One region of the Rhodococcus sp. P1Y genome, then DNA from elsewhere that is predicted to be linked to it. Evidence: riboswitches for the same ligand, from Rfam matches in the RefSeq annotation. Region 1 holds a riboswitch; the other holds the start of a gene.
What was found. A riboswitch is a leader RNA that binds a small molecule or an ion and turns the genes downstream of it on or off. The one in region 1 is predicted to bind cyclic di-AMP.
Positions count from the first base shown of each region.

Region 2: linked by a shared signal. The riboswitch ahead of D8W71_RS18905 (C40 family peptidase) and the one ahead of D8W71_RS09735 (transglycosylase family protein) in region 1 are both predicted to bind cyclic di-AMP.

Region 1 is NZ_CP032762.1:2,086,362-2,093,604, reverse strand. It holds gene D8W71_RS09760 (RNA polymerase sigma factor) at 1-295, shown strand, start outside; gene D8W71_RS09755 (DUF7373 family lipoprotein) at 401-1,759, opposite strand; gene D8W71_RS09750 (dynamin family protein) at 1,941-3,767, shown strand; gene D8W71_RS09745 (GTPase) at 3,764-5,182, shown strand; cyclic di-AMP (ydaO/yuaA leader) riboswitch at 5,489-5,669, shown strand; gene D8W71_RS09735 (transglycosylase family protein) at 5,678-6,292, shown strand; gene D8W71_RS09730 (hypothetical protein) at 6,410-6,598, opposite strand; gene D8W71_RS09725 (helicase-associated domain-containing protein) at 6,660-7,243, shown strand, end outside.
Region 2 is NZ_CP032762.1:4,112,060-4,119,302, forward strand. It holds gene D8W71_RS18895 (hypothetical protein) at 1-1,023, opposite strand, end outside; gene D8W71_RS18900 (C40 family peptidase) at 1,046-2,029, opposite strand; gene D8W71_RS18905 (C40 family peptidase) at 2,437-2,997, opposite strand; cyclic di-AMP (ydaO/yuaA leader) riboswitch at 3,014-3,181, opposite strand; gene D8W71_RS18910 (hypothetical protein) at 3,297-3,578, opposite strand; gene D8W71_RS18915 (DEDD exonuclease domain-containing protein) at 3,728-5,452, shown strand; gene D8W71_RS18920 (Lrp/AsnC family transcriptional regulator) at 5,502-5,777, shown strand; gene trpD (anthranilate phosphoribosyltransferase) at 5,783-6,856, opposite strand; gene D8W71_RS18930 (hypothetical protein) at 6,913-7,243, opposite strand, start outside.

The DNA.
Region 1 (7,243 bases):
CCGCAAGCCGACCTCGAGCCTCGACGACGACACCACCGACGAGCCGGGCATCGACCTCGGCCACGACCAGCCTCGAATCGACGACCGTCTCGTCACCGCATCGCTCGTTCACCAAGCTTTGAACGAGCTGCCCGAGGACTTCCGCGTCGCGATCGTGCTCGCCGAATTCGCCGATCTGCCTTACGCCGACATCGCCGAGCATCAAGGTGTGTCGGTGGCGACGGTCAAGACCCGCATCCACCGTGCGCGCAAACAGCTCGCCGTCCTGCTCGGTCCCCGTACCGACCTCCACTGACAATCGGCTTGCCGGGCACACGGACATAGGAACGCGCCAAGCCGTCCGGCCCACACCCATGCGCTGGGGTGTGGGCCGGACGGCTTCGGCCGAGCTAGCCACGTTCTACTCTGCGTTCTGGTCGGCCTGCTCGAGGATCAGATACTGGGCGCTGATCTTCTGGTCGACGTCCTTCTTGTCGTCCGTCCCATACGCTTCGCCGACGTATCGCCCGTTGACGACCAAGCAGTAATCGGTCGTCCCGTCCGTGGTGTCCTTGCTCAGGCACACGGCGTCGGGAAGTCCCTGTGGCGACGGCGCTTCCACATATCCCTGTGAGGTGAGGTCGTTGCCGAATTCCTCGACGATCATCTGCGCGCCTGCGTCGTCGGACGCCCGGTAGACGTTCGTCTTGTACACAGCATTGTGGTCGGAACCGGCCTCGGTGAGGACGCGGTAGGTCAACGGCGGGTTGATCGAGCGGTGTGCCATCCCACGGGGGCCGTAGGAAGCCATGTCGTTACCGGAATCTGCCTGCTCGTCTTCTTCGGGAATGGCATAGAGAAGGATCTTGTCCTGGTCGATCATGGGCAGTTCGGCGGGCTCGCCCCCGTTTTGGGCCAGGGTCGGTTGCGCCGGGAACTGGTCGATCAGCGGGCCCTGCAGATCGAGCGCGCGGGCCACGGCCTGAGCCGTCCATTCCTTCTCGTCGACAGGCGCTTTGGCCCACGTGTACAGCAGGTAGTTGTTGTGCGCGGTGAACGCGTTGACGGACACCTCGGGACCAGCACTGTAGGAGTATTCCGACGTCGAGACCAAGGTGTTGGGCAGAATGCCGATCGTCTCGGGGGTCTCGACGCCGGTGCCGTCGGTATCGACGGTGGTCAACCCGGCGTGCATCTCCTGAGCTGCTGCGGAAGCGTCGTCGGCATTCTCGAAACGCAGGACCATCTGCACGAGTGAGCGGGACGGGTCGGTGATGGCCGTCGTCGAGGTTGCTGCCGTGGAGACGTACCCGTAGAGCATGCCGTGGGTTTTCGCGACATCGGCCGCATTTCCGCTGAGGACCGAGTTGAGGTTCTCATGGCTGCGGATGACCATCGTGGGCATTTTCGCCGTGACCAAGTTCGGGTCCACCTCGAAGGGCACCACGACGAACTCGGCCAGTCGTTGGGTCTCCACATCGAGAATGTTGTCCTTGGTGGCACGACCGAATTCCGGAGCCGGACTGGTGGGATAGCTCCCGGTATCGAGTGCAGCCGGGTCGACCGTGCTCGCCGAACTCGCATCTCCCCCAGACTTCGCGACGGGTAGGCCGTCGCTGGTGTCGGTGCCGCATCCGGCCAGTACCGCACCAGCGCAGGCAATCGCCCCTGCACGCCTCAGCCATGTTCTCGAACGCACGCGAAGATCCTCTCGGTTGAAGCCCGGCCGCGCAATGACTGCGCCGGGCTCGTTGTCGGTGTCACTGACTGTTGGATGCATCCGGCACCGCAGAAGGTTCCCGCACCGGCGCCATCAATTCCTCTCCACCGATCGACGATGGCACCGACCGCACACCGTTCCGCACATCGACGGTGGCCGGGGTTAGAGTCGACACCCGCGCAGATCCTGGCGCACGGGTGGCGATACAACGAGGGCGAACGAAGCGGAGGGGCAGCAAAACGTGAGTGACACAGGAGCGCCTGCTGCCCCGGCGACAGATCGCGCCGCGGCACTACTCGAGACGATCACCACCAAGATTCTGCGCCCGTTCCAGTACGACGCGGTCGCCGACCTCGCCGCTCGTCGCGCGTCACAGGACCTCGCCCGCACTGTCGTTGTCGTCGGAGAAGTCAAGCGCGGCAAGAGTTTCCTCGTCAATGCTCTCGTCGGGTTCCGAGACGCCTCCCCTGTCGGTGTCGACGTGACCACCTCGACCACTCTGTCGTTCACCGACACCGACGCAGGTGCACCGGGCGGGGGCGCGAAGTTGATCTATCCCGACCGCACCGAGTCGATCGCCCACGCCGAGCTGGAGGACTGGGTCTCCTGCGAAGGCGCGCACGTCCGCGATGCCCGAGCGGTGGAGCTGCCGACGCGTGCAGTGGTCTCCGTGCCCGGCAACCGGATGGGGACCACCACGGTCATCGACACCCCCGGTGTCGGCGGCCTGGACCCCTCGTACGCGGCTCTCGCAGCCGACAGTGCAGCGCGCGCCTGCGTGGTGCTCATCGTCTGCGATGCCTCCACCCCGCTCACCGCACCGGAGATGGAGTTCGTCTCCAGTGCCGGCGCCGGTGTCGAGGCACTGATCGTGGTGGTGACCAAGACGGATAAGAACGTGCGTCGATGGAGGCCGATCGTCGAACAGAACACAGCCCTTCTGCGCGAGCACCTCGGTCGTGAAATCCCGGTGCTCGCGGTCTCGAGCCTGCGGGCCGTCGTCGCCGCGGAGATGCCACCGGGCACAGCCCGCGACGCGGCCGAACATCGTTCCGGAATCACTGCGCTTCGCGCGTTGATCGAAACGAAACTCGCTGTCGCCGGAGAGCTTCCAGCGGCCAGCGGACTCCGGGCCGCAGTAGGTGGATTGAACAGTCTCGCTGACGACCTCGCCGTTCAGATCGCGGCGATCAACGATGCGGCCCGGGTGGTACCGGACCTGAACGCACAGCTCGACGAACTGAAAGAGCTCAAAGAACACTCCCAGCAGTGGGAGCAATATCTCCAACGCGATCTGACGCTGATCCGGCAGAACGCCACCGCCGAACTCGACCGACGTCTGGACGGCATCCGCGAGAAGTGGACGAGCAGGATCAACAAGAACGGGATGGAAGTGCTGCGGAAGAACCCACAGCACTTCACCGCCGAAATGGAGAGAGACTTCCAGTCGGCGATGGCCGAGTCGATGACGGTCTTTCTCGAGCAGCTCTACACCACCATCGTGAAACCACGATTCGATTCCGACGTGGTGTGGGAGGAGATCTACGAGCAGGTGGTGGCCACCCTGTCCGGCCGCACGCTCGATACGCACTCCGTCGCCGGCAAACGTCAGGGCCTTCTCGATCCCTCGATGCTGACCATGGGGGTGATGGGATCGTCGATGCTCGGCGGCATCGTCGGACTTTCCACGGTGGTGGGAGTCGGAGCAGTGGTGGGCATCGCCTGGGTGGGGTTCAACCTGGGATTTCGGGCCATGCGTGCCGGAAAGACGAATTTGCTGACCTGGATGCGGGAAACGATTGCGGCGACCAAGACAGCAACCGCCCGCACGTTCGAATCGACCATCGCGCTGGCCCGCCCGGAGATCGTGATTCGCTATCGCGAGCATCTCAAGACCTCGATCGCACAATTGCAGACCCAGGTCAAGGACGCCGAAGAGAGTGCTCGGTCGGATGCTGCCGTTCGGGAGAAGAAGCGCGACCGCCTGGAGAACAATCTGAAAGTGGTCAACGGCAACATCGCCCGCGCGGAAGCACTCATTGCCGAACTCACGGGAGCGGGTCGATGACTGCGTCTTCGATGCCGCTCGATCCGGTCCGAGCAGGACTCGACCGCGCCCTGCACTCCCTCGCGGCCCTCGGCCCGGATCTCGCCGGTCACGCCAACCGCATCGGCGCCATCTTGTGGTCTCCGCCGCGGATCGTCATCGTCGGCCGGCTCAAGGCCGGGAAGTCAACGTTGGTGAACGCCTTGATCGGCGCCAAGATCGCCGACACCGCCGCCCTCGAAGCCACCAATGTTGTCTCGGTGTACCAAGAAGGTGCACCAGCCCGCGCCGAGGCAGTGCTCCTCGACGGCACCCGGGCACCGGTACGCACCGACCGGGGGCAGATCCACGGCCTCGACGTCGCGCCGCACGACATCGCCTACCTACACCGGTGGTTGCCCTCCGCCGCAATCCGCGACTACACCCTCGTCGACACCCCTGGTCTTGCGACGTTGACGGCCGAGAACGAAGCTCGAACCCGTCGGGTCCTCATCGACGGATACGACCAGACCCGCACCGCGTCCGTCGATGCCGACGCCGCAGTGTTCTTGTTCGACGGGGCTCCGCGGGCGGACGAGATCGATTTCCTCCGCCAGCTCGGGTTCACCCCGTTGACGACCCTGGGAGTGCTCTCGCGCGCCGACGGCTTCGGCGAAGGTGCCCTCGGAGCCCGCGATCCGCTCGCACATGCGGCCGAGCACGCGACACGGCTGTCGTCCCAGCTCGCCGACACCGTGATGACCGTCGTTCCGATCGCAGGTCTGCTTGCCGAAACCTCGCACACCGGAGCTCTCACCGAAGCCGACGCCCGCGCGCTGCACGCCTTGCACGGAATCGATCCGTTCGATCTGATCGACCTGCTCGACTCCGACGACGACGCGCTCGTCCCTCCGCATATGCGCGGCCGTTTGGTCGACCTGCTCGGCGAATACGGCACGATCCACGGCCGGACCATTGCTGCGCAGGGCGCTGCAACGCTGAACGACTGGCTCGTCACGCATTCGGGTGTGCCAAGACTGCAGAATCTTCTTGCCTCTCATCTGGGTGTGTTCGCGGCGGTGAAACGGGCCAACCGCATCCTCGGCGAGCTCGACCGCCTCGCCTACAGTCGCCCCGAACGCGAGCACATTCGCGACATCGTCGATCGACTGCGGTCCGACCCGGCGCTACACACCGTCGTCCTGTTCGGACACCTCGAAGCGATGCTCGGCGCCGATCCGGCATCCCCGGTCACCCACGAATTGCGTCGTCTCGTCGAACACCGCACACCGGCACTGAAGCTTGGTCTTTCCCCTACCGCCGGGCCCGACCACGTGCGGGCCGCCGCGCAGGGCAAGCTCGCCTGGGCGCACAGCCAAGCCCTCGTCACCCTCACCGCGGCCGAAGACGCCGCGCTCGTCGCCCTGATCCACACGTACGGACATCTGAGCCGTTGACGGCAGGTGCGTCGGAAGCTGAACACTGTCGTCACTTTCGTCACTTCAGCCCCACCGGTTCTATGTGACTTCCATCACATAACGGTGAGATAACGGAAGGGCAACAGACGGGCGTCGCACGCCCTCCAACCCTGCTAGCTGCACGTTCGTTCGTGACCGAAACACCCGTTCGAAGACGTACCAACAGGGACTGGAAAAGCAACAGTTACCAAATGGTGACACTTCCGGGGAATTTCAGTACGGTCAGTGGCGGCTGAGAAACTTCGGCCGAATCCGTACCCGCAGCGCCAAACCTCGTCCCGCGGGAACGGACCCCCACCAGAACACCCAGGGGACGAGGACGGGGGACCCACACGTCCTCTCGGATAACCGGAAAGCTCTGCTCACGCAGCACTTTCCTTGGGGTGAAGCCCGATTTCGATCGGGCCGGGCTACCTCTCAGCCCGAACCCGACAGCTGACCTCGCAGGCGCCAGTGGAGAGGATTTTTACTCGTATGAGCGGACGTCATCGCAAGCCGACCACCACCGGCCGCACCGTAGCAAAGGTCGCCGTGACCGGCGCGATCATGGGCACAGCGGGCATCGCCTTCACCGGCACAGCCAACGCAGCACCCGATTCCGACTGGGATCGTCTCGCTCAGTGCGAGGCAGGCGGCAACTGGGGCATCAACACCGGCAACGGATTCCAGGGCGGACTGCAGTTCTCACCCAGCACCTGGAACTCGCACGGCGGCGGACAGTACGCAGCCTCGGCCAACCAGGCCAGCCGTGAAGAGCAGATCGCAGTCGCCGAGAAGGTTCTCGCTTCGCAGGGTTGGGGCGCATGGCCGTCCTGCTCGTCCAGCCTCGGTCTGAGCAGCTCACCTTCCGAGCGCAGCGTCCCGGTGGCGCCGAAGACCACTCCCGAAGCACCGAAGCTCCCTGACCTCACCAGCATCCCGACCGTCGACGGCACCGCAGAGGTCATCGACGGCATCACCGGTGCAGTTCAGACCATCACGAACGACCCGCAGATCGCGACGCTCATCAAGAACGCGACGCAGGGAATCCAGCTCGATCCGCAGTTGGTCGACTTCTACCAGGCGAACAAGGCGTTCCTGCCTCAGTAGTCGCGAGTACCTGAAAAACCCCGATTGCCCTGTGCAATCGGGGTTTTTTACGTACTCGCACATGTGAACGAAAATACATAGCTCCGTATGTATTTTCGTTCACATGCGCGTCAGCGTCTAACGGTTGACGACGGTCACGGGGTGGGCATACAGCAGGTCTGCCACAGGAAGTGGGAACTCGGTCTCCTCACCGTAAGGCGACAAGCCTCCCGCGCGAGTGGACGCCAATTCGCTCACCGCATGGTCACCGCGAGCGGTTTCCGGCCAGCCTGGATCGACATAGGGCTTCTTCGACTTGTTCACCATGCGCCTATTTTGACACCTGCGCTGCGCAGTACACCAGCCCAGGTCTCTAATCTGATAGACGATGACCGAAACAGCAGCGCCACCGGACCTCGCGACGTGGCTGAAGTCGCGTAGCGATACCGAACTCGTCGGCACCCTCACGCTGCGTCCGGACCTGACCGTCCCACCACCGTCGACCATCGATGTGCTGGCTGGACGGGCCGAGCAGCGTGCATCCATCCTCCGAAGTGCGGACACACTCGACACCCTGGCTCTGACGATTCTCGAGCTTCTGTCGATCGAAGGCGCTCACGAGATGCCGGTGACACGCGCGCAACTCGATTCCGCCGTCGACAAGCGCGCAAGCGTCAAAGCCGTGGACCGCGCGCTCGTCGCGCTGCGGGAACGCGCGCTCGTGTGGGGAACGAAGTCGCTGCGGATGACACCCGCGGCTCGCGACGCCGTTCCGTGGCGAATCGGCCGAATTCTCGACGCAGGCGAATCGCTCACTCCGGATCAAGTCACCGCGGCCCTCGCAGGCATCGCCGACAGCGAACGCGGGTTGCTCGACACTCTTGCGCGCTCGTCCCCCACTGGCCGTACCCGCGATGCGGCACCGGGGACCTCTCCCGATCGGCCCGTTCAGAAACTCCTTCGTGCCGGTCT
Region 2 (7,243 bases), 2.0 Mb from region 1:
CCGTGCGAACGGAACGCCGGATCCTCGGTAACCGGAGTAGTCGGCGAATCCTTCCAGCATCCACATCGGCGAACCGTCGACGGTGTCGGCGCGTGCTGCGACGTGGGTCAGCTCGTGGCGCAGAACAGACCGCGTGGTGAACTCGGACAATCGTTCCAGCGCCGCAGGACTGAACACGATTCGCTGTCCAGTCACAGGCGCCCCCGGGACCACCGCATCCGAGACCGTCACAGCAGCAACGTCGGCTGCTGCCGACGCATCGCCTGCAGACGCCGCGAACTCCTCTACCGAATCCGACACGAAAACAAGGGCAGTGCGCGACCATCGGTCGCCGTAGAAGTCCGAGACCGCATCGACTGCCGCCGGCAGTTCGGCTGCGAGATTGTCGACGAGCACCGACCGGTCAGGATGGCCCACAACGACGGACACTCCGCCCGAGGTCGGTACCGACCGTGTGATCACGGGCCCGAAATCCCAGGGACCGCGCCACGTAGTGCGCTCGATACCAGGAATATCCGCGTCGGACACGACCTTCCACTCGTCGTCGCGTTCGGCGACCAGAAGCGAGACCTGGCGCGAAGTCGGTTCGGCATCGGGTCCCGAGACCGCGTAACGCAGTACGACCGACGGCGCCCACACATCGGCGGCGTCGAGCGGACCTGCCACTTCCGACGGAACCGGGGTTTCGGGCTCGTCGAGCAGCTCGTAGCTCCAGTCCGTCAGTGGTAGTGCCGAGACAGCAGCAGCTCGTCGGATCTCGGACTGTACGAATTGTTCGCTTGCCGCTGGATCGAGCGTCGCTTTCAGCGCGTCGACGTCGTTGCTGCGGATCGCATCCGCCCACCGGTCGAGAACGTCCTGTGTGCCTTCGCGGCGCTGCGTCTCGTAGGGGCTGGACGAAGCGGTGGACGTCGGTGAATCCGATTGCGTGGATCCGGGTGACGTGCCGTCCGCGGCGCACCCGGACACGACCAAGCCGCAGCAGAGAACGGAGACGATCAGGCGCGACGGACGTGAAATCACTGCGGAGGAGCCGACCCAGCGGTCAGTAGCGGCGTGCGCCGTAGTACGGGAACGACGCCATCGACTGCACCTTCACCGGAACGCCGAACGTCGACGCATGCAGTACGTTGCCGTTTCCTGCATACAGCCCGACGTGGGATGCATCCGGATAGAACAGCACGACGTCGCCTGGTTGCAGGTCCTTCTGATCGATAGGGGTTCCACCTGACGCCTGTGCTTGGCTGGACCGCGGAAGGGTCTTGCCGACCTGCTTGTACGCCCACACCACAAGCCCGGAGCAGTCGAATCCGTCTGGCCCAGTCGCTCCCCACACATACGGCTTGCCGATCTGCGTGAGTCCGGCCTGCAGAGCACCCGAACTCGAGCCTGGAACGAGAGTGGACAAGATCTTGGACAGGTCGAATCCCGGCGGGAGTGGCGAACCGGCGAGATCGGCCTGCTCTGCTCCTGAGAGGGCGTTGAAGCTCGCGATGACCTCTGCCATCTGACCCTGCAGTTCGCTCTGCTTGGACTGCAGATCGTCACTGACGACCTTGGCCTGTTCGGCGGCTGTCCGCGCAGTGTCCGCGGCAAGCCGTGCGGCTTCCTCGGCTGCTGCAGCGTCGGACGTAGCCTGCTTGAAAAGCTCGACCTGACGCGCGGTCTCCGCTGAGATGATGTCGAGCGCCGACATCTGGTCGAGAAGCTGTTGGGGCGAATCGCTCACCATCACCGCGAACAGACGGTTGGTGCGGCCGCCCTGGTAGTTGACGTTGGCAACCTTGTCCACAGCCGGCTTCAGCTGCGCGAGCGCGGCCTCCGCCGCATCGAACGCTTGCTGATGAACCGTGACGGCAGCTTCGGCGTCGCGCTGTGCGACTGTTTTCGCCTCCAGATCGATCTCTGCGTTGTGCAACGCTTCGTTCGTTTGCTCCGACTCCCTCGACAGGTCCGCCAGTCGGGTCTGCGCATCGGAAGAACTGTCGACGCCCGGCTGCGCGGTGGCCGGAATGGTCGGCGCGACCATCAGGCAAGCCGCCAGGGCCGCCGCGGCGAGAATGCTCCGTTTGGAGCGGGTGATGCGCTTGATCGTCGGTGTCGCCACGGAAGGTGACTCTCCGTTCCTAGCAGGTGGATCGAACGAGATGAAGTTTCGGCGTGTTCTGCACCCGACGGCCGTCCCGTCTGGAACCAGCCGAATGCAGAAAACAAACCCTACCCACTGGTAACGCACCGCGGGCAGGAATGCAGTCGGAAAGATCGGGCCTGGGTGAACCTTGGGATTCTTCACCAATCCCCGATGGTCTCGGCAAGGTTACGGAACGGTGTCGTCGTAGTCCATCCGGACCGCATTTGCTCCGAAAAAGAGAACAGCACCAGATGGCGCCGCCTCGCGACACAATCTGGTGCTGCTCATCCTGCAGTTCATCGAAATCAGTAGCGACGCGCTCCGTCGAACGGCATCGAGGAGACCGGGGCGACCTTCACGGGGACACCGGACGTCGACGCGTGAATGACGTTGCCGCCACCCGCGTAGATGCCCGAGTGGGAACCGCCGTAGAAGGACACGACGTCACCTGGCTGGAGGTCGGCCTGCGAAACCGGAGTTCCGGCAGCGGCCTGGTCGTAGCTGGTGCGAGGCAGGCTGATTCCGGCCTGCTTGTACGCCCACTGGACGAGTCCCGAGCAATCGAACGAGTTCGGGCCCGATGCGCCGTAGACATAGGGCGCGCCGATCTTGGACTCTGCAGCCTGCACGGCCTTGGCAGCCGGGGTCACCTGCGGAGCCACCGGAGCCGGAACACCGGGGAGGCCCGGGATTGCGGTCGGAAGCGGCGGAAGACCTGGAATTTCCGGAACCTCGAACGTACCGATTCCGGGGATGGTGATGGGGGCCGCCATTGCGGGGGCTGCGGGAAGAACTACCACGCCGGCAGTGATCGCGCCGGCTACGAGTATTCGTCGCAATGAGCGGGGAGAAGTGTGTGACGCCACGAGAAGGGGATGCTCCGTTTCTTCCAATCATCCGCCGACCGAGTTAGCTGACGGGTTCGGGCTGGGAAGATCAGCCCTACCCACTCGACCGCGTATTGCGATCGAAGCAGGATTCACCCCAGTGGAAATCGGGTTCCCGGTACGGGCACTCTCACGAGTGGTCCCGATTAGGCGGTGACTTGCGACGCCGCTCCGGTTTGGATTGGCGAGACTCCGCAAGGTCTCAGGAAGATTACGAAATGGCATACCCCTGTGTCGACCCCAACGCGCCGAAGATCCGAAATCAGCCCGTTTCGGCGCTAGATCGCGCGCCTTCCGTCCGGTGTGTCACGGCACGATAACGACCCGCCGGTCGAGCCCTCCGCCGAGTCGGTGACAAGCCGTAGGCGAGGCACCAGACCGCCCTCGGCCAACACGTCCATCGCACCCAACTCTTCCTGGTCGAGGGCAATTCGCGGCAGCTTCGATCCGACTCGCGCCTCCACGCCCACAAGCCATCCAGGGGCCCCGAGAAGTACCGTCACGACACAGTCGGCGCATGCGTCACCCCGCACTGCGCAATCACCGCAATCGACGATCATGTGATCCTCATCTCTTTCGTAGGTCAGTACGCGTTTCCGGTCGCTTGTTCACGAACCTAACGTCGCCCTCCGACATGTTCGGGTTCGACGAAGCACGAAGCGCACTCTCGAACCGGCCATGTCGGTACCCGGCTATACCGTCCTGATTCGTGAGCCTGCCGATTCAACTGAGTTTCGACGAACTCGATACTCCGTTGCACCAGACGACCTTCGTCGTCGTGGACCTCGAGACCACGGGCGGCAGCGCGGACACCGAAGCAATCACCGAGATCGGCGCGGTCAAGATCCGAGGCGGGGAAGTCGTCGCCGAATTCGCCACGTTGGTAGACCCCGGCCGATCCATTCCCCCGTACATCGTGGAGTTGACCGGCATCACCACCGCGATGCTGATCGGGGCGCCGCGGATCGAGCGCGTGCTTCCCAGTTTTCTCGAATTCGCACGCGGCTCGGTTCTGGTGGCCCACAACGCCCGTTTCGACATGGGATTCCTGAAGGCTGCCGCGTCGCGGCTCGACATCGCCTGGCCCCGGTTTCAAGTCCTGTGCACGGTCAAGCTCGCGCGACGGGTGCTGACACGCGACGAGGCACCGTCGGTCAAGCTGTCGGCTTTGTCGGCACTGTTCCAAGTGAGCACACAACCGACACACCGGGCACTCGACGATGCACGAGCCACCGTCGATGTTCTGCACGCACTCATCGAGCGGGTGGGTAATCAAGGCGTTCACAGCTACGCAGAGCTCGTGGATTACCTCCCCGGCGTATCGGCGGGGCAACGCGCGAAACGTTCGCTTGCCGCCCACCTACCGAGGTCGCCTGGTGTCTACCTGTTCAAGGGACCGGGCAACGAAGTCCTGTACGTCGGGACATCGACCAATCTGCAGCGGCGTGTTCGCAACTACTTCACCGGCTCGGAGACACGCGGGCGCATGAAAGAGATGGTGGGGCTCGCCGTCGACGTCGATTACGTCGAATGCGCCCACGGACTCGAAGCGGGCGTTCGAGAGCTGAGATTGTTGTCCGCCCACATCCCGCCGTACAACCGCCGGTCCAAGTTCCCCAAGAAGGGCTGGTGGATCACGATCACGACGGAGGCGTTTCCTCGGTTGTCCGTGGTGCGGACACCCACACCCGATTCGATCGGCCCTTTCACCGCTCGATCCGACGCAGCCGACACCGCAGCCCTGATCGCCGAGTTCTGTGGCATCCGCACATGCACCAATCGAATCCCCCGGTCGACCGTTCACGATTGCCTGCCTGCAGCAGTAGGTGGATGTGCCGCAGCGTCATCCGGTGCCGTCGCACCCGACGAGTACTCCGCAGCACCCGGCCGCTTCGTGACGCTCGCGAAGGGGCTCGACGATCGAGTGCTGTTCACCATCCGCGACAGAATCACAACGCTGGCCGACGCCGAGCTTTTCGAGTCCGCCACCCGCTTGCGAGACAGGCTCGCAATTCTCGCCGATGTCCTGCGCAGAATGCACCGCCTCGGCGCGATCGCAGCGATAACAGAACTCGTCGTCGCGCGCCGAGCCCCGGACGGCGGTTGGGAACTGGCAGTAGTGCGGTACGGCCGGCTCACCGGAGCCGCGATCACGCCGCGGCGGGTTCATCCCATGCCTGTTGTCGAGGCGATCGTTGCCGCAGCCGAAACCGTGATTCCCGACGGCACCCCGCTTCGCGGCGCATCGCCCGAGGAAGTCGGTTTGGTCGCACGATGGCTCGATTCGGACGGCGTCAGAATCGTGCGCACTACGGACGGTTACGGCGAGCCCGTCCACGGGGCAGGTTCGTGGAGGGACTGGTGCATCACCGCCAAGACGGTGTCACGCCGCGAGCGCAACGCAATCGACGATAGCGGCGGACGAGCGTTCTAAGCTTGCTTCACGTGTTCGACGAACTCGTTCGTAGCTGTGAAGGAGCACCATGATCAACGCAATCGTCATGATCGACGCCGAGGCTCACGCGATCCCCGAGACCGCGCAGTCGGTCGCAGACGTGGACGGGGTCACCGAGGTGTACTCGTGCGCCGGAGATGTCGATCTCATCGCGATAGTCAAGGTCCGTGACCACCAACAGATCGCCGAAGTAGTCACACAGCGAATCAACAAGGTTCCCGGCGTCGTCAACACCGCCACCCACATCGCGTTTCAGTCCTACTCCAGCGCGGATATCGAGGCAGGGTTCTCCATCGGCGAGTAGGTCGATCAGTCCAGTTCGTTCGACCGCGCGACCCAACGGTTCAGCAACTCGGAGGTCGCGCCCGAGTCGAGCGCCTCGGCGGCGCGCTCGATCCCGCGCGTTAGCTGCACGTCGAGGGCATGCGGATCGATACCGTCGGAAATACCGTCGAACGCTGTGATTGCTGCGGCGGCGTTGAGAAGAACGGCGTCGCGGACCGGTCCGTCGGCGCCGCCGAAGACCGAGCGCGCGACATCGGCGTTGAATGCCGCATCTCCGCCCTTCAGCGCGTCGATGGGAACAAGATCGAACCCGAAGTTCCGAGGATCGATTGTCGTCGTGGTCACCTGGCCGCCGGAGACGACGTGAACCGTGGTCGTGGTGGACAGAGTGATCTCGTCCAGACCGTCGTCGCCTCGTACCACCAGCGCGCTCGCACCGCGCTCGGCGAAAACGGCCGCAACAACGGGTACGAGCGAATCGAACGCACAGCCGATGAGCCCGGCCCTCGGTCGTCCAGGATTGGTGAGCGGCCCCAATACGTTGAACACCGTCGGGATGCCGATTTCCTTGCGCGGCGGACCTGCAAACCTCAAAGCCGGGTGGTAGACGGGCGCGAAACAGAACCCGATGCCCACCTCGCGCACCGTGGTCGCTACTCCGACCGGACCGAGACCGAACTTCACCCCGAGTGCCTCGAGAACGTCCGTGGTTCCGCTCTGGGAGGACGCGGCGCGGTTTCCGTGTTTCACCACGCGGGCACCTGCTGATGCCGCCACCATCGCTGCCATCGTGGAGATATTGACCGTATCGGCACCGTCGCCGCCCGTTCCCACGACGTCGACCGCCGTGGCGTCGCTGTCCACCAACGTCGCGTGGGCGAGCATGGAATCGGCGAGCCCGCGAACCTCGGCAGGCGTCGGGCCCTTCATCTTGAGCGCGACTCCGAAGGCTGCGATCTGCGCCGCGGTCGCATTGTCCGACATGATCTCGTCCATCGCCCAGCTCGTGTCCTCGCTGGAAAGATCGGCATTCGACGTCAGTGTTCCGAGAATTTTCTTCCAGGATCTGATCGCGTCGACACTCTTCGATGAGGTCATCCTCGGCACATGCCTTTCTCGAGCTCCCGGCGGGCGAGACCCGTACGCACGAAATCCTAGTCAGGGACGCCCGCACCAGCCTCCCCCGGTTGCAAGGCATCCCAGCCCGTGACTATCCCTCCGCGGCGTTGAGCCAACCCGGCCATCCGCGACCGCTCCTGTGAGATGTGCAGCGCATCGACGACCTGAACGCGCTGAAGGGTGACCTCGACGCCGTCCGCCACATCGGCGCGGTACCCGGAGGTCGGGACTTCCGGGGCAGGCGTCGGGTGGGAAACCCGAACATAGTCGTCCTGCGATGCAACTGCCTCGGCGTCGGAGACCGCATCGGCCGGCAGAACCAGGTGGTGCCGGAAGACCGTTTCCTGCGTTTCATTCCACCCTCCC